2 regions of the Shewanella sp. SACH genome follow, and region 2 is predicted to be linked to the other one. Evidence: predicted binding sites of a transcription regulator. Region 2 holds the regulator's gene; the other holds the start of a gene.
The links. The regulator MetJ, encoded in region 2, represses methionine synthesis genes. The targets are predictions, from matches to a motif close to TAGACGTCTAGACGTCTA.
Positions count from the first base shown of each region.

Region 1: the regulator MetJ is predicted to act here: its motif matches at 6,532-6,549, upstream of serA (phosphoglycerate dehydrogenase).

Region 1 is NZ_MPDG02000003.1:291,183-300,809, reverse strand. Features, by position in the region: gene BM607_RS15450 (PAS domain S-box protein) at 1-2,924, shown strand, start outside; gene BM607_RS15445 (two-component system response regulator) at 2,974-3,990, shown strand; gene ygfZ (tRNA-modifying protein YgfZ) at 4,098-5,060, opposite strand; gene serA (phosphoglycerate dehydrogenase) at 5,214-6,443, opposite strand; gene BM607_RS15430 (DUF2238 domain-containing protein) at 6,598-7,206, shown strand; gene BM607_RS15425 (LuxR C-terminal-related transcriptional regulator) at 7,592-8,257, shown strand; gene BM607_RS15420 (curlin) at 8,431-9,627, opposite strand, start outside.
Region 2 is NZ_MPDG02000002.1:134,669-144,295, reverse strand. Features, by position in the region: gene metF (methylenetetrahydrofolate reductase) at 1-738, opposite strand, end outside; gene BM607_RS08445 (bifunctional aspartate kinase/homoserine dehydrogenase II) at 956-3,349, opposite strand; gene metB (cystathionine gamma-synthase) at 3,361-4,524, opposite strand; gene metJ (met regulon transcriptional regulator MetJ) at 4,737-5,051, shown strand; gene BM607_RS08430 (sulfite exporter TauE/SafE family protein) at 5,133-5,876, shown strand; gene nrfD (NrfD/PsrC family molybdoenzyme membrane anchor subunit) at 5,982-6,929, opposite strand; gene BM607_RS08420 (4Fe-4S dicluster domain-containing protein) at 6,932-7,498, opposite strand; gene phsA (thiosulfate reductase PhsA) at 7,511-9,627, opposite strand, start outside.

The sequences.
Region 1 (9,627 bases), on a different contig from region 2:
AGATGCTAGGGCTGCATCGCGATGATCTGATGAGTAATTTTGACATCATAGCCGAGCGGATTTTTGACGAAGAAAGGCCCGATGTTGTGCGGGCATTGTCGGGTCAGAGTGAAGACAGATTGCAATGGATACGCGAGTTTCGCTATCGCCACCCCAATGGCAGCATACGTTGGATGGAAGCGGGCGCGAGCGGTCATTTGGGTGAAGAGGGTGCCCTCACGTGGAATGGCTATGTGATGGACATTACCCAACGCAAAACCATAGAGCAAGAGTTAGCCCTCAGTGAGGCGCACTTTAAGGCGCTGTTCGATGGGGCGACCATTGGCATAGTCAATGTGGATATTAAAGGCGTTATTTTAGATTGTAATGACCAATTCTGTGCCGATATGGCGCTGTCACGTAACCATTTACGTAATACTGCTATTTTTGAGGTTCTCAGTGAGCAAGATCAATCCATAGCCAAGGCGCAATTTCAGGAGTTGGTTGAAGGTAAGATTGACCATTATCGCGGCGAGCGCAGTTTTATTCGTCCTTCCGGTGCGCCTTTGTGGATGACAGTCAATGTGTCGGCACTGCTTGATGCCCAAGGACAATTTGAATCGGCCGTGATCAGCATGGTCGATATGACAGAGCTTAAATTGCTCTCAGATGAACTGTTACTCGCCAAAGAGCAAGCCGATGCGGCCAGTAAAGCCAAAGGTGACTTCTTGGCGAATATGTCCCACGAAATCCGTACTCCAATGAATGCCATTATTGGCATGTCCCAGCTGTGCTTGCAGACCGAATTAGATAAAAAACAGAAGAATTATGTAGAGAAGATTGAGCGGGCATCGCAGTCTTTGCTGTCGATTATCAATGACATTCTGGATTTCTCTAAGATTGAAGCGGGTAAGTTAGATATAGATTCAGTACCTTTTCAGCTCGATACTATGTTGGAAGATCTCAGCGATATGTTCTCTGAGAAAGCTGCCCACAAACAGATTGAATTATTGTTCGCCGTTGCGCCCAACGTGCCTCGTTATCTGTTAGGGGATTCGCTGCGATTAGGCCAAGTGTTGATTAACTTGATGAATAACGCCATTAAGTTCACCGAACGCGGTGAGGTTTTGCTGTCGCTAAGCTTAGTTGAGCAGCAAGATGATGATGTCGTGCTGCGTTTTAGCGTGCGTGACAGCGGCATCGGGTTAACTGAGCAGCAGCAAGCAAAATTGTTTAAATCTTTTACCCAAGCGGATACTTCAACCACCCGTAAATACGGTGGCACAGGTTTAGGTTTGGCTATCTGTAAGCAGCTAGTCGAACTGATGGGCGGAAAGATAGGGGTAGAAAGTCAGCTCGGTCATGGCAGCACTTTCTATTTCACGGTCAAGTTGCACATTTCCGATGGTCAGAAATTGGTACTCGAGCAAGAGCTTGAAGGCATGTCTGTGCTGGTGGTCGATGATAACGCGACTGCTAGAGATATTATGCGCACTACGCTCGAAAGTATGGGCTTTAGGGTCGATACGGTTCGCTCGGGTGAAGAAGCAATAAGCCGCTGCTTATTGCAAGCCTATGAAGTGGCGTTAATTGATTGGAAAATGCCTAACATGGATGGGCTGGAAACCGCGCGTCAAATCCAATTGCAGGCTCAGTCGCAATCTCAATCACAACCTCAGTCTCATCCTCAGCCCAAAATATTGATGGTCTCTGCCCATGCGGATCATGAGTTCCTCACTCAAATTGAGCAACTGGCTTTAGCGGGATACATCAGTAAACCCATCAGTGCCTCACGCTTACTCGATGGCATAATGAATGCGATTGGCCGCGAAGGCATATTGCCCGTGAGGCGCCGCACCGAAGAGTTGGCTCCGCAGTTGTTAGTGCCACTGCAAGGAAAACGTATCCTATTAGTGGAAGATAACGAGATGAATCTCGAAGTCGCCAGCGAGTTTTTAGAGCAAGTGGGGATTATTTTATCCATAGCGACCAATGGTCAAATCGCCTTAGACAAACTGTCGCAGCAGCATTTCGATCTAGTATTAATGGACTGCCAAATGCCGGTGATGGATGGCTATCAAGCCACTCAGGCGATAAGAAAAAGGCCTGAGTTGGCAAATTTACCTGTCGTCGCCATGACAGCCAATGCGATGGCGGGCGATAGGGACATGTGCATCAGGGCGGGCATGAACGACCATATCGCCAAACCGATAGAAGTGAATGTTCTTTATCAAACCCTGTTGAAATACCTCGCACCCGCATCTGACACGGCTGCAGTAGATACCTTTACTCAATCGATATTGAGTAACACCAAGGTTGAGGCAGGCAATAGTGCAGAACAAACCGTATTGCTTAAGTGGCCTGAGCACCCAGAGCTGGATATCGATAGAGGTTTGCAACTGGTGCAACACTCTACGCGGCTTTATCAACGCATATTTGATCGTTTCGTGAGCAGTCAGCGTAATGTGGTGGAACAGGTTCGCAAAGCCATCGCGGCGAATCAAGTCGAAGATGCGGTGCGTATTGCCCATACCCTTAAAGGCTTAGCGGGCAATTTAAGCTCGGCTAAATTGGTGGAGTTAGCGCGTTTACTTGAGTTGCATTTAACTGAGAATGCGCCCTTTGAAGATGAGTTAGTTCAAATTCAACCGCTAGTGGCTTCTATTTGCGATGCGATTGAATACGCCAAACCCGCAGCGGTAAATCAAGCCGAACCCCAAGCCGTTGATTTATTATCTGCTGAAGATTTAAGGGCGGCATTACAGGCCTTGCGGCAGAACTTAGATGATGCCGATGCCAGCGCAGTGGCAAAAATTGATGCCTTAAAGCCGCAGGTGAGCAGTGCAATGTGGCAAGCGTTAAGCCCTGCTTTGTCTATGATTAATCAGTACCAGTTTGATGAGGCGATAGACTTGATTGATGATGTCATTGCTCAGTTAGGATAAAAAAAGTAGCACACTGAATTCAAACGCATGACATGAAGTGGAGTTGTTAATGGAAAAGGCAACAATATTAGTCGTCGATGACACACCGGAGAATATCGATATTTTGATCGGTATTTTGGGTGATGACTATAAAGTCAAAGTGGCGATCGACGGGCCAAGGGCATTAGCCTTAGTGGCAAAGTCGCGGCCCGACTTAATTCTGCTTGATGTGATGATGCCGGGAATGAATGGCTATGAGGTATGCAAGCTGCTAAAGCAAGATCCGCTGACCAGTCATATTCCAATCATTTTTGTGACTGCTTTATCTGAATCCTCCGATGAAGCCCAAGGTTTTGCTTTGGGCGCAGTGGATTACATCACTAAGCCCGTGAGTGCGCCTGTGGTTAAGGCGCGAGTTAAAACCCATCTTGCGCTCTATGATCAAAAACGCCTACTCGAACAACAAGTTAAAATCCGTACCCACGAGTTAGAAGAAACCCGCTTTGAAATCATCCGCCGTCTTGGCCGCGCCGCCGAATATAAGGACAACGAGACAGGTTTACATGTGGTACGCATGAGCCACTACGCCCGAATATTGGCGATAAAGCTTGGGTTACCTAGTACTTTCTGCGACTTAATTTTTAATGCGGCGCCGATGCACGATATCGGTAAAATCGGCACCCCCGATGCTGTGCTGAAAAAACCGGGTAAGCTTGATGCCGAGGAGTGGCGCATCATGCAGCAACATGCCGCTATCGGCGCCGAAATTATCGGTGAACACAGCGATCCGTTATTGCAGATGGCCCGTCGTATCGCCTTAACTCACCATGAGAAGTGGGATGGTTCAGGTTACCCTAATGGCTTGGTGGGAGAGGATATTCCCCTTGAAGGGCGGATCACTGCGATTGCCGATGTGTTCGATGCCTTGACTTCGCAAAGGCCTTATAAGCAGGCTTGGACGATCGAAGCGACGATGGAGTTATTTGACAATCAAGCGGGAAAACATTTTGATCCTAAGCTGGTGGAAATGTTTAAAGAAATCCTGCCTGAGGCGATCGCCATTCGAGATACTTATTTGGAAAACTAATGCTCGGGTGCTCGGGTGTTTGAGGGGGTGAGTACAAGATCAGCTAAAGGCGCCATTGGCGCCTTTATTCTGTTTAAATCTCTATACCGTGTTATTAAATCAAAGCCTTATGCTTCGTCTAATGAGTAGGGCAGGGCTTGAATCGTTAAGCTTGATTGCTCATCGTCGGCAAAACGCAGTTTAGTCTCGTTGCTGGTATCGTTGGCAAGCACCGCAGTTAACAACACTTGGTTGCCACGCTGTACAAACTCAATAATATGGCCGCCACGGCGGAAGCCATCTTCCATCGCGATTTCAAGGCCTGACTCTGGGCTGATTTGCAGGTTAGTATGACCATGCAAAATATACAGGGCGCGTTTATTGCCGCCACGATATTTCATCCGCGCTATGGTTTCTTGTCCCATGTAACAGCCCTTGTTGAAGCTGATACCGTTAACCGCTTGTAGATTGCACATCTGCGGTACGTATTGGCTGGCATGGCTGGCGGCAAGGTTGGGATAACCCGCGGTAATTTCTAACGCTTGCCAAGCACTGGCATCAAATACGCTCAGCTTTGATTTGGCCACTAAAGCTGCAGCAGCTTCTGGGGTTAACATTAAAATGAAACGGTCAGCGTCTTTTAAAATCGCGCCATGTTCAATTGGCGTGAATTCTTGATGAATGTCGCCAAAATGTTCGCTCACGAACTGGCTTGCTTGTTCACCGGCGACCCCGAGCAAAGTCCATTCAGCGGATGCATTGCTTAAGGTGGCTTTGCTAAACACGGCATATTTTTGTAACTGGGGTAAATCGACTTCGATGGCATCCTTTGGCATCAGCATAAAGAGCGCATCTTGGATGGCAAAGGTCCTGAAACTGGCCAGCATTTTACCTTTTGGATCGCAATGTGCACCCCAGCGCCATTGGTTATCGGCTAATGAGCTGATGTCAGTGGTCACTTGGCCATGGATGAAACTGCGGCCTTGTTCTCCAACCACTTTAATAAGGCCCATATGAGATAAGTTGGCAAGCATGAGTGGAGGCAAAGAAGCGTCCAGATCCCAATGGGGCGTAGAAACTGAAATAGTCATAGCGAGATCCTGAAAATGAAGGCGATGTGAGAGGCTAGATTGTAACGGAATTCCTGTTGGCTCAAAAGCATAAGGCGCACATATCTGTGAATGATATGTGCGCCTTAGTCTTTGTACTTTAGCCGAAACGCTTAATGCGATTCGGCTTAACTCTTAAAACAGCACGCGGGTACGCAGTGTGCCTTCAATTGCCTTTAACTCAACTAAGGCTTCTTCGGCTTGGTGAGTGTCGACTTCCATGACCACATAACCAATCTCAGCGGTAGTTTGCAGATATTGCGCGGCAATGTTGATGCCTTTTTCCGAGAAGGCTTGGTTGATCTTGATCAGCACGCCAGGACGGTTTTGGTGAATATGCAGTAAGCGTGAGGTGCCTTTATGCATAGGTAGCGATACTTCAGGGAAGTTAACTGCAGATACGGTCGAGCCGTTGTCTGAGTATTTAGCGAGCTTGCCCGCGACTTCGATACCAATGTTTTCTTGGGCTTCTGCAGTACTCCCACCCACATGCGGTGTCAGTAATACGTTATCAAGACCTCGAAGTGGGCTGATAAATTCATCGTCATTAGATTGCGGCTCAACTGGGAACACATCAATCGCCGCGCCAGCGAGGTGACGTTCTTTCAAGGCGACCGTTAAGGCCTCGATATCAACCACAGTACCGCGTGAGGCGTTGATAAAGATGCTGCCCTTTTTCATCGCCGCAAATTCAGCTGCGCCTATCATGTCTTTGGTTTGTGGGGTTTCTGGTACGTGTAAGCTCACTACGTCAGCTTGCGCCAGTAACTGTTCCATTGAATGAATTTGCTGTGCATTACCCAGTGGCAATTTGTCTTCGATATCGAAGAACACCACGCGCATGCCCAGCGTCTCAGCCAGAATGCCAAGCTGAGTACCGATATGACCGTAACCGATTACGCCTAAGGTTTTACCGCGCACTTCGTAGCTGCCTGCGGCGGTTTTCATCCAGCCACCACGGTGGGCGATGGCGTTACGCTCAGGGATACCGCGCATCAGCATAATGATTTCGCCAATCACGAGTTCGGCAACACTGCGAGTATTGGAGAATGGCGCGTTAAATACTGGGATACCAAGGGATTCGGCGGTGGCAAGATCAACTTGATTGGTTCCGATACAGAAGCAACCGACCGCGATCAACTTCTCAGCGCGTTTTAGCACTTCGGCAGTTAATTGGGTACGTGAACGAAGTCCCACGAAATGTGCATCTTTGATGGATTCAATTAATGCTTCATCGCCTAATGAGGCTTTGTGGTATTCGATGTTGGTGTATCCCGCACGCTCAAGTACATCGACCGCAGATTGGTGGACGCCTTCCAACAGCAGGATCTTGATCTTATCCTTGTCCAGCGAATGTTTCGCCATGATATGGGTACCCTCTAATTAATAGAAATGTTTCTTATGATATGCTGACAACCTTCACCCACCAAAATAGCACTTTTTTTACTCAGTGTGGAGGGCTAGATGGCTAAAGTTAATATTCTAAATTAAGAACAATATCGCATAAGAGGAAGAAACATTGAATAACAAAATCGCGTGGTGTGCTATTTACCTCTTAGTGCTCGTGTGGTCGGTGATAAATCCCGCAGATCCTTTCACTTGGTGGCTCGAAGCGGTTCCAGCATTAGTGGCTGTGCCATTGCTATTTTTTACCCGCAAACGCTTTCCATTAACGCCGCTGGTGTATGTTTTAGTGTTAGCCCATTGCTGTGTGTTGTTTGTCGGCGCGCATTACACCTACGCCGAAGTGCCATTATTCGACACTATTGCCCATTGGATGGGCTCAGAACGTAATAATTACGACAAGTTAGGTCATTTTGCTCAAGGCTTCATCCCTGCCATGTTAGCGCGTGAAATTATGCTGCGTAATCAAGCGGTCAAACCCGGTGCTTGGTGTGCGTTTTTAGTCACGTGTTTTGTGCTCGCGTTTTCGGCGTTTTATGAACTTATCGAATGGTGGGTTGCCGTGGCAACAGGTGAAGGCGCCGAAGCCTTTTTGGGCACCCAAGGCTATGTATGGGACACTCAATCAGATATGTTGATGGCATTAATTGGCGCGGTTGTCGCACTCGTTTTATTGTCTCGTTTTCAAGATAAACAAATCGCGGCACTTAAACTCAGAATCTAGTGGCAGTGAGTTACTTATTGTTTCTGATCGAATCATAAGTTAATCCTTCCATAAAACATTTGGCGTGAGTGTGATGGCATTTAGCTGTCACACTATGGTGTTAATTTTCTGTTGCAACTTTGGGTTGATGTCTTCATAGTTTGAAAGTACTAGGTTTCGTGAGTCGGTTAAGCTCAATAGTATTTTCTACTGTTATTCCAATTGTCTTCGGTCAGTTAGTCGAACTTACTAGGATTAAAGAGGGAATAGTACATTTGGGTGATGTTTTTCAGTCTTTAACTAGTCAGAATCAACTAGGTTAATGGAATGTTTAAAAATCAAACTAAAGAGGCTGGTCAAACATACCATTTTGCTAATAGATAATACTTTTCAGGGAGGAGAGTCATTGAGCACAATTAATGAGTTAGTTTTTTTACACCAAATGGCGGCGCCATGTCATTTAGCGTTACTCGCTGAATCCATAGGTTTGAAAACTCGCGTCGTTAAACATGCGGCGGAATTGGATTTAGATAAAAGTCGTCGAAGTTTCTATTTGATCACCCAAAAAGGCTCTGCACTCGATAACAAGGGAATACCTTTACTGGCTTCGCGCTTAGTATCACATTTCCCCGTGGCGCTGTACCAAGTCGAGCGAGACTCTTTAGATCAAGAGTCGGCTATGTTACTCGGTATTCGTGGCCTGTTGTTTGCCGATCAACGTTTGGATTTGATGTTGACGGGTTTACGTAAAATGGTGGCAGAGGAGCTGTGGTACGATAGAACACTACTGAGTAAGGTGTTCCGTCGGGTAGTACAAAAGCTCGATGGCAATAATGAGATGCCCTCCGATTCAGTGGCTATGCTGCAGATGTTGACATCCCGTGAGCGCACTATTATTCAATTTGTGTCGAGTGGCGCAAGGAATAAAGAAATCGCCCACCGATTGTGCATCAGCGAACATACGGTGAAGGCACACATTTCCTCTATCTTCCGTAAAACCCAGTCCCGTAATCGTGTTGAATTGTTGCGTTGGGCGCAAACCTATCAGACCCACTTTGAGTTATGCAGCTAGTCAGTGAAAGGTATTTTTGTCGTGACTGTTGATTTTAATGACGATTAGCTCATTTGGTGATTCATCAATATAAATAAAGCGGGAATGTTTGAATAAACATTCCCGCTTTTTGTTTGATTGCCGTTTAAATGTCACAGCCAAAGAATTTAACTGTGACGACTTAACTGCACTCGTTAGTATTGCACTACAGTAGCAACGTTCATATTGCCTGATTGATTAACGCTGATGCTGTTGTTATTGCCAGCTTGAGAACCTAATACTAAGTTGTCATTACCCGTTTGAGTGATTAACAGGCTGTTATTATCACCGCTAACTGCGAATGAGCTACTTGCGTCACCACCGACCCAGTTACCGTTACCTGATTGAGCAATTTGTGCAGTGTTTTCATCACCGTCGATAATCAAATCGATAAGGTTAAGATCACCATCTTGCAGTGCAGTGACATCGGCATTATTGTTGCCAGCAATGGAAATGACGGCTTCGTTTTGAGCGCCATCTTGCTCAACATCAACTTCGTTATCGCTACCCACTGCATCGACATAGGCAAAGTTGATATCGCCTTCTTGGCTCACTTCAATGCTGTTGTCTTCACCTGATGCGAAGGCCACGATTTCGTTGTTATCACCTTTAGAAGATAAATCGAAGTCGTTATCTGTGCCGTATGCGCCAAAGGTCGCGAAGTTATCATCGCCTTTTTGTTTCAAGTCAACATCGTTGCTATTGCCCCATACTTGGAACTCTGCACCGTTGACATCGCCTTTTTGGGTGATAGTAATATCGTTATCATTACCTTGGATATCGGCCACTAAAGTATCACCGATAGTGTTGCCGCTGCCATTTTGGGTAATATCGACAGTGTTGTCATCACCCGTAGTCATAGCAAGATAAGCCGTGTTGCCGTTACCTTTTTGATCCATTGAAATATCGTTGTCGCTGCCTGCAAGTGCGTAAACGAAACCAACATGGTTATCACCCTTTTGGACCATGTCTACTGTGTTGTTGTCGCCTGCAATACCTTTAGCCGCGCCAAAGTTATTGTTACCCGCTTGATTAACAGAAACGTCGTTGTTGTTCCCTACGTTAGCGGTTAAGTCGAGAGCGATTAAACCCGCTTGGTTGTTGTCACCCACTTGGGTTATTTTCCCATCGTTGTTGCTGCCTTCAACGCGGAATACTGCAAAGTTAGCATCGCCTTCTTGCTCAACAAATACGCTGTTTTCAGCGCCAGTGATTTCAACTTGGCTTTCATTAACTTCGCCTAATTGACTAACGATTGCCGTGTTATTGTTGCCAGTAACATCATTGCTGCTTTGGTTAAAGAAACCGTCTTGCGACACATTGACATTGTTGCTGTCACCAACAACATTTGC
Region 2 (9,627 bases):
GGCATCGTTTTCTAAACCATCGAATTGCTTGTGTAGCCAGCCCGGTAACGACACATTGGTCATGCCCGCGAAACGTTTTAACTGGGTAAAGTTAGTCACAGGTAAAATGCCTGGCACGATTTCAACGTCGATACCGGCGGCGACGCAGCGGTCACGAAAACGCAGGTAAGATTCCACATCGAAGAAAAACTGGGTAATGGCACGGCTAGCGCCCGCATCAATCTTACGCTTGAGGTTGATCAAATCAGCCTGTGCATTGCTCGCATCGGGATGCACTTCTGGATAGGCCGCAACGGAAATATCAAAGTCGGCCACAGAGCGCAGTAAACGCACTAAATCCACCGCAAAACGAGTTGGCTTAGGGCTGCCCGCAGGTAAATCGCCCCGCAGTGCTACTATGTCACGAATGCCCGATTTCCAGTAATGCTTAGCCAGTTCTAATAGCTCTTCATCGCTAGCATCCACTAAGGTTAAGTGCGGCGCGGCAACGAGGTCAGTTTCCTGTTGAATACGCTCAATCACGCCGTGGGTGCGGTCGCGCACACCTGAGTTAGCGCCATAGGTCACAGACACAAACTTAGGATTAAGCGGCTCTAAACGACGAATAGAGTTCCACAGGATCTGTTCCATTTCGGGGGTCGATGGCGGGAAAAACTCAAAAGAAACATTAATATCGCCATTAAGCTCAGACAAGCTCTGGTTCAGCGATTGTGAATGTTGTGCGTGATGAAAAGCCATGTGTATTTCCTCAACCGCCCTTGGCGCTACTCTTTGCTATTATGAATTAGTTCAAATGGACGTTTGGACGTCTATATGTCCATATACTAGAGAAACTGAGATGTAAGTCAAGCCAAAAAATGTCCATAAACCGCATTTAATCTCGGTTAATTCGATAGATTTATTTTAGCCAATAAAAAAGGACTCAAATGAGTCCTTTAAGCTGCTGAATTTCAGTCTACTCTTGCAAGAGATCGCGACAGATCTGCGTCAGATCCGACTGCACGGCCGCAGCTGTCACTTCGCGTCCGGCGCCCGGTCCACGGATGATCAACGGATTGCCTTGATAGAAGACGCTGCGGATCACAAACACGTTATCCCCTGGAGTCAAATTAGCGTAGGGATGATGGGCATCAATCCATTGCAAACCGACTTCGGCTTTAAGCTCTGGGCCGCTGTTATCTAAGGATGCCACGTATCTGAGCACCTTATTTTGTTCCGCCGCTGCGCCGTATTGTTGCAGCAGATCGGCATCTAACTCGGCAATGCGGGCAAGAAATTGATCTAAGGGAATATCCGCCAAGTCGGCTGGCACTAATGAGCGTAATTCAATATCTTCAAGCTCGATTTCAAGGCCAATTTCACGGGCCAAAATAAGCAGCTTACGCTGCATATCACGACCGGACAGATCGTCGCGGGGATCGGGTTCAGTAATACCTAAGCCTCTGGCTTCAATCACTAATTCAGAGAAAGGCTTGCTGGTATCGTATTTCTCAAATAACCAACACAGAGTGCCAGAGAAAATCCCGCCCACGGCTTCAACACTATCACCGCTGTTACGCAGATCATTTAGCGCATGTTGGATGGGTAAGCCCGCGCCGCAACTGGCGTTATAGCGCCAAAATAAACGACGATTACCCAGTTGCTGCTTTAACTCACGGTAGAAAGGCAGTGGACCCGAGCCCGCAAGTTTATTCGCGCTCACCACATGGATACCGCGCTCGAATAGCTCTGGATATTGCAGCGTCAAACTGGCACTGGCACTGATATCTAAGGCCACCAGCTCATCGCAGTTAACCCGTTCTAATTGCTCGAACAAGTGCTCGTACTGCCAAGGTGTTGCCTCGGTATTAAACTCAGTCTGCCACGCGGCAAGATTAATCCCAGTGGATTTAATCAAAGCTTTACTCGAACTGACTAAGCCGACTAACTCAACACTGGCTTCGAGTTCATGGTCCAATGATGGTGAAACCGACTTAAACAAATCGACCCAAGCCTCACCTATGTTGCCCACACCGAGTAGTAAGACGCCAATGCGTTTACGCGGCCCAGCGCAGCGGCGGTGTACCTTTTGGGTTAACAGATTCACCTGCGACTGAGGCACCAGCGTCACTAAGCTTAAGTCGCCACTAAACAAAGGTTTAGCATCACGGCTTAGTAAACGGGCGAAGCTACGGCGATAATGTTCAGCATCGGCACTCACTAACGCCACTAAGCCGAGATCTGTGTTGATCTGCTGATCGCTGATCCCTAATGCTTGTGCATGAGTATCGAGCAATCTTTGCACTTGTTTTTGATTTTCAGCGGTATAGGCAAGCTCAACCCTTTGATGGGCAGACGTCCAATGGGCCAATGGCGTTAAACCCGCGGCGATCAACGAATCTAATAAGCTCGTTAATTCACCAGTGAGCTTAAAGCCGAACAAGACGACAGCATTGAGGTTCGTCACCACAGGCGCGCTCGCAGACGAACTGTGGGGCGCAATCAAGGTAAAGTCGGTGTGGGACGCATAACTTGAGCGCACCGCTAAACTCACTTCGGTATTGAACAAAGGCTGCAGAGTGCGCGAATGCAATACTGGCGAGCCTAAACGCGCTAAGCGGTCAGCTTCGGCAAGTGACATGCTTTTCAGTAATTTAGCATCGTTGATTTTATTAGGATCGGCGTTGAACACCCCTTCTACATCGGTCCAAATGGTCACGCGCTCAATATCGGCGAGACTAGCAATCAGGCTGGCGCTAAAATCGGAACCATTACGACCAAGTAATAAAGTATCGCCGCGCTCGTTAGCGCAGATAAAGCCAGTGATCACCAGTCGTTCATTTGGATGGGCGGCCAACAGCGCTTGTACTTTTGCGCGGGATTCCTGCACCCGAATTTGTGGCACGGCGGCTTCATCGGCCACTAAAATTGAACAGGCATCCACGTGGCTTGCCGCCACACCAGATTCGCGCAGCAGCGCCGCCATTAAACGTGCCGACCAACGCTCGCCAAAGCTCACCACATGGTTAACTTGATATTCGTTACGTTCGTCGAGGGACAATAAACTGATGAGTTGCGCCTGATCTGTCGCCAAACGCTCACGCAGATCGCGGGCTTGTTCGTTCGACAATAACTGCTCTACCAACCCCTGTTGATAGCTGGTCAGCACTTGTAATTCTTCTTGCCACAACTGACCCGCGTCGCGCAGCGCTAATAATTTATACAGGAAATTCGTGCTCTTACCCGCCGCAGAGACCACCACAAGGTCATCACTATGACCGTGGGTTAACAGGATATGGGCGACTCGACGATAACAATCGGCATCCGCTAAACTGGAGCCACCAAATTTATGTAAGTGACAACGTGCCATCTATTATTCCTCTACTGACAAGCCGCAACGGCGGCTAATCCTGCTTGAATATCTGCAACTAAATCGGCGGCATCTTCAATACCCACCGATAAACGCAATAGGGTGTCTTTAATGCCTGCCTCAAAACGCGCCTGCGGCTCCATGGCTCTGTGGGTCATAGTTGCGGGCACGGCCACTAAACTTTCGACGCCACCTAAACTTTCCGCCACGCTAAATAAGCTGAGTGCACCTAAAAAGGCCACCACTTCGGCCTCGCCGCCCTTGAGTTCAAAACTCAGCATAGCGCCAAAGCCTTTTTGTTGCTTGGCAGCAATGGCATGACCTGGGTGATCCGCAAGACCAGGGTAATAAACTTTGCTCACCACAGGGCTTTGCGTCAATACCTCAACAATGCGCTGGGCATTGGTTTGATGTTCACGAATTCGCACCGCTAAGGTACGTAGGCCGCGCAGGGTTAAGTAACTATCAAATGCCGATCCCGTTAAGCCTAACGTGTTCGACCACCAATGTAAGCTTTCGCCAATTTGTGCATCTTTGGCAACCACTGCGCCGCCAACCACATCGCTGTGACCATTGATGTATTTAGTGGTGGAGTGGATAACGATATCCGCGCCTAACAATAGGGGTTGTTGCAATATCGGCGATAAAAAAGTGTTATCGACCACGACTAGCGCGCCGACCTCATGGATCGCCTTGGCAATGGCTTCGATATCCACCACACGCAATAGCGGGTTCGATGGGGTTTCGAGCCACACCATCTTAGGATTCTGCCCGATAGCGGCGGCTAACGCTTGGCTGTCGGTTTGATCGACCACAATCAACTTAAACTGACCTTTCTTTGCCAAGTTGGTAAATAAACGGTAAGAACCGCCGTAACAATCGTGGGGCACCACCAATAGATCATCGGGGCCGAGCAAAGTGGTCACTAGAGTGATGGCCGCCATGCCAGTGCAGGTCACTATGCCAGTGGCGCCCTTTTCTAATTGCGCTAATGCTTCGCCTAAAATGCAGCGCGTTGGGTTGCCTGAACGACTGTAATCGAATTCGCGGGGATTTTTATGACCATCGAAGGCGTAATTAGTCGACAAATAAATCGGTGGCACAACTGCACCATATTGAGTATCGCTTTCGATACCCTGACGCACTGCCAGTGTGGCTAATTGACGCTCTGCCATGGGTGGACTCCTAAATTCGGTAGACTGATAGAGATGTCTGGACGTCTAAATGTACCTAAGCCCAACGCCATCGTCAATAGGCGTGAAGACGTTTAGACGTCTGAACATAAAGAAATCTGTTTGCAATCACAAAGAAATAGTAGCAATAATTTGACTGTTCTTTGTAAGGGTTTAAAATCTGCCCCGAATTTAGCGTTATAACAGGTGAGTCAATGACTGAATGGAATGGGGAATACATCAGCCCCTATGCTGAACATGGCAAGAAGAATGAACAAGTAAAAAAAATTACTGTGTCTATTCCGCTCAAAGTGCTTAAGGTCCTTACGGACGAACGAACTCGTCGTCAGGTCAATAATTTGCGTCACGCCACCAACAGCGAGCTGTTGTGTGAGGCATTTTTGCACGCCTACACTGGCCAGCCATTGCCTAACGATGAAGATCTGTCAAAAGATAGCCCAGACAGCATTCCCGCCGAAGCCAAGTTGCTGATGGACGAGATGGGGATCGAGTGGGAAGACATGGAATAGCGACTTGTCGCTGGCAAAGTTACATCACAGTGCTCATCAATAGGGATCGTTAACGATCCCTTTTTGTTTATATGGAATCCTATGTTTTCTATGATAGATCCACAGACTCTTGCCTTGGCCTCGCTGATTGTATTTCTTGGCGCCTTAACCCAGAGCCTGATTGGGTTTGGCCTAGCGGTTGTCGCCAGCCCTTTGCTGTATATCGTCGATCCGCAGCTCGTACCGGGTCCCGTTATTGCCATGGGATTTACCATCTCGCTACTGACCTTATTCCGGGAACGTGGTCATTTAGAATTCAATGGCTTGCAATATGCACTCCTAGGTCGCGTGCCCGGTGGTTTTATCGGCGCGAGTCTGTTGCTGTTTGCGCCTCAGCCCATACTCGGGTTATCCATTGCCGCCATTGTGGCTGTCGCGGTTATCCTCAGCCTGTATAAATTCAGCCTGCCAGTGAATAAGAAAACCCTCTTTGGGGCGGGCGTCGTCTCGGGGATTTTCGGTAATATTGCCGCTATTGGTGGCCCGCCGATGGCGATTCTATTGTCAGGCAAAGACGCTTCGCAGTTTCGCGCCGCCCTGTCGGCCTTCTTCATTTTTAGCTCCACCATAGCTATGGTCATTCTGGCGATCACTGGCTTATTAGAATTGAAGCACCTGTGGCTGTCGTTAATGCTGCTGCCTTCAGTGCTTTTAGGATATGTAGTCGCGGGGCGATTGGTGGGCAGTGTCGATAAAGACAAGACTAAAATGGCGACATTAGTCCTGTGCAGTATCAGCGCCTTAGTGCTAACGGTGAAGTCGGTTATCGAGTTATTACCCCAATAAGCGTCCTGCTTGTATTGGCAAACCTTCTCAAGATTCAAGCAATAAAAAAGCACTGACATTGTCAGTGCTTTTCTTTATCTATCAAGATCTAAAGCCAGCTTACACTCAGCTTAAATAGCTTTGCCCTGCGTACACAATAAAGTGTCTTAGAGCGAGTACGCCCGTTAAGCTCGCGCAGGCCACCATGATCATCGCGCCCTTAGTATGGCGAGTCGCGGCTGGTAGCAACATGAACAGCAATGGAATACCAAAACCTATACCGACGACGCCTATCCAGAACACGCTTGCCCATAGCCCAGAGGTTAACGACGCTAAGGCCGCAGCCGCCGCGCCGCCCTTGAAGTACAAGGCGCAGAACAACATGAACAGGAACAGAATTTCAATCGCCATCACAGGCAACTCTAAACCGTGCATCTTGACTAAAGTTTTATCGTGGCTGTCAGTCTTAAACAGCAAGAGTGCCAGTACCGCGTTTGCCGCAGCGCCCGCCGATAAACCCGACACTAAAAACAGCGCAGGCAGTACCGCAGTGTTGAGCATAGGGTAAGCATTCATCGCCGAAATTAAGAAGCCAGTGTAAGCCCCTACGCCAATGGCGAGGACAAACAACAATACTTCAATCAGCTTTCGAAATGGCATAAGTAACTTAGCGATAGGCGCTAGGAAACCCAAACCCCATTTTGGTAAGTCATCCCGCAGCACAATAATGGCGTACGCAAAGGCTAAGGGAGAATACGCCAGCAGCGCCAGCACCCCAATGGCCATCACAGACTGGAAGTTATAGTGAATTAAGATCAGCCAGAAGTGGAAGGGTTTGGTTAAATCAAACACTAGGCAAGCTAGACCTAAGCTAATTGCCACAGGCCCAATAATGGCAGCCGCCTTAAGAATACTGCTTTCGGCTCCGGCGCTGAGCTCCTTATTCGCCCAGCGTAAACCAATGCCAATCAATAAACTGCCCGCGGATAACCCCGCCATAAACAGGTAAACGGCGATGACCCAGTGCCAAGTGACAGGATCATATTGCGCCATGTCGCCCCAAGTATTGTTCATAATCAAATCCCTCCTCTTTTGGTAGGAACGCGATATACCCTAGGTTTAGTGCCCAAATGGGTTTTATCTTGGTATGTGATTTTAGTGTTGAGCATGATGGCCACGTCACTCTGCGGATCATTAGCATCGCCAAACACTAAGGCATCGGTTGGACACACAGTCACACACGCTGGCTCTTCGCCCCGCGCTAAACGCGTGTCTTTACAGAAGTTACACTTATCCGCCGCCTTGGTTTCTGGGTTCATAAAGCGCACTTTATAAGGGCACGCTGCCACACAGTACATACAGCCGACACACTTCTCGGTATGGATAGAGATAATGCCGTCTTCACCCACATAGGCTGCGCCCGTTGGGCACACCTTAACGCAGGGCGCATCTTCACATTGCTGGCAAGATACCCTGTGGTATTTGAAGTGCAGATTTGGCATCTCACCAAAGGGGCCTTCCACTCGCACTTGCAGACGAGTAACGCCTTCGGGGACGCCATTTTCACTGCGACACGCCACGTTACAAGCTTGGCAGCCGATGCACTTATTCTCGTCGTGCACCATTACATATCGTTTATTCATTTAAGCCTCCGATTAGCGCTTTGCCAGCGTGACGCCCGTGGTGTGCACAGTCATGCCACACACAGGAGCAGTCACGTGCGGCAGTAAGTTACCGCAGTGGATACCTTTGCCTGTTGCTCTGACCAACTCTTTGTTTTTAGAACCAAAGCCCATGTAAGCAAATACAGTATCTTGGCGAATGCCCGGCGTGACTAAGGCATGGCCTTCTTCTGTGCCAACACTGCTGGTGAGGCGGATTGGGTCGCCATTGCTGATCCCTAACTTGCCCGCTGTGACGGGGTGAACCCACACAGCGTTATCCGACATCAGGTTAGCGAGCATAGGCACATTGTGGGTGGCGCCATTGGTGTGCACCGCCACTTTGCCTTGGATAAAGTACAGCTCGTCTGCTTTTTTAAGATGCACTTCGCGGAACTTGATCACCCCACGGCCCGGAGCCATGGCTTCCACTTTCGCGGAGGTGAGTTCAATCTTGCCACTCGGGGTTTTAAAGGTGAGTGCACTGGCGTAAGTGCCGTCTTCATCGGCAGGTCGCGCATTGGGGTATGCCTTAATAAACTCGGCAACCATCTTAGGCTCGCACAACATAATTGGCTTACCGAAGCTCACAAAACCTTCGTCTTTGATCCGGCGCAGCAGGTCAGTGTCGCGGTTCACCTGCAGCATTTGCAGGGTTTCCATGTTTTCCCAAGGATAGAACTCGCCAAGGCCCATAGCCACACCCACATCCTTAAAGATCTGCCAAGAAGGCTTAGTATCACCTAAGGTTTCAACGACTCGTTGGCGCACATAATAGGCGGGATTTTTACCTGACTTATCAGCAATTTCTTCATCACGTTCAAGATAAGTTGACTCAGGTAAAATCACGTCAGCATAGGCGGCGGTTTCGCTGATATACACATCACACACGGCGATAAAGTCGAGCTTTTTCATGGCTTCAACAACGCGCGCCCTGTCTGTCATGGTTTGCATTGGATTAGTGCGTGACATCACCCAGCCGTGTAACTGGTAAGGCACAGCGCTTAAAGTGGCATCGAGAATGGTTTGGTAGACGCCGCCCGATGTCCACATCATGGCGTACTGTTCTTCCACTTGATCGATTCGTTTCGCTGCTGGTTTTGGCATGTCTTTCACGCCGGGTTTGGCCAATACGGGCGCAACAGCTTCACCGGCAAGCTTGTTGTAATCACTGGGTTTCTGGCCGATATAAATCCCGCCCTTACGCTCAATATTACCAATCAAGACGTTGGCGGCGTACAGGGCGCGGCGCATCTCAAACTCTTCGGTGGTAAAGGTGGCTCTGTGACCAAAATCGACCACGGCATGGGGCGCTTTAGCGGCATATTCGTGGGCGATGCGGCGAATGTCTTTGGCAGGCACATCGGAGATGGTTTCTGCCCATTCAGGGGTATAGGCTTTCACTTCGGCGGCAAAGGCTTCGAAGCCTTCCACATAGCGCGCGACAAATGCCTTGTCGTAAAGATTATCTTCAATCAATACATGGCATAACGCCAAGGCGACGGCAACGTCGGTTCCGGGGCGAATGGCGTACCATTCATCGGCTTTATCGGCCACGACAGAGAATCTTGGCTCGAACACTACTAGCTTGGCACCTTTGTCCATTTGCGCCGCCATCATGCCGCGGGTTTCGGACATATTGATGCCTTCGTACAGGTTATGGCCGAAGTTAATGATGTATTTAGAATTACTTAAATCACGTTTAACCTTAGTGCCAAAAATAGCCTTAGCGGCAATTTCATAACCGCCGGGGCACGTCGACGCGTGGGTAAAAGTATTTGGACTACCAAAGGCGGTCGCAAGGTGAAACAAATGCTTTTCTTGTGAGCCCGATTTTGACGAGAATGCCACTGCCTCTGGGCCATGTTCTTTTTTGATTTTATTGAGGTTTTCAGCGATTAATTTATAAGCCTCATCCCAACTGATCTCAGCCCATTTGCCTTCGCCACGTTCGCCAACCCGCTTTAACGGTTTAACGATACGCTGTGGATCGTACAATAAACTATGGCCTGCGCCGCCTCGGGCACACACTTTACCGCCAAAGGACTTAGCGGCCTTGTTGCCACTAATGAAGACGTTTTTGCCCTCAATCACCCGCGCCGAAATCGGGC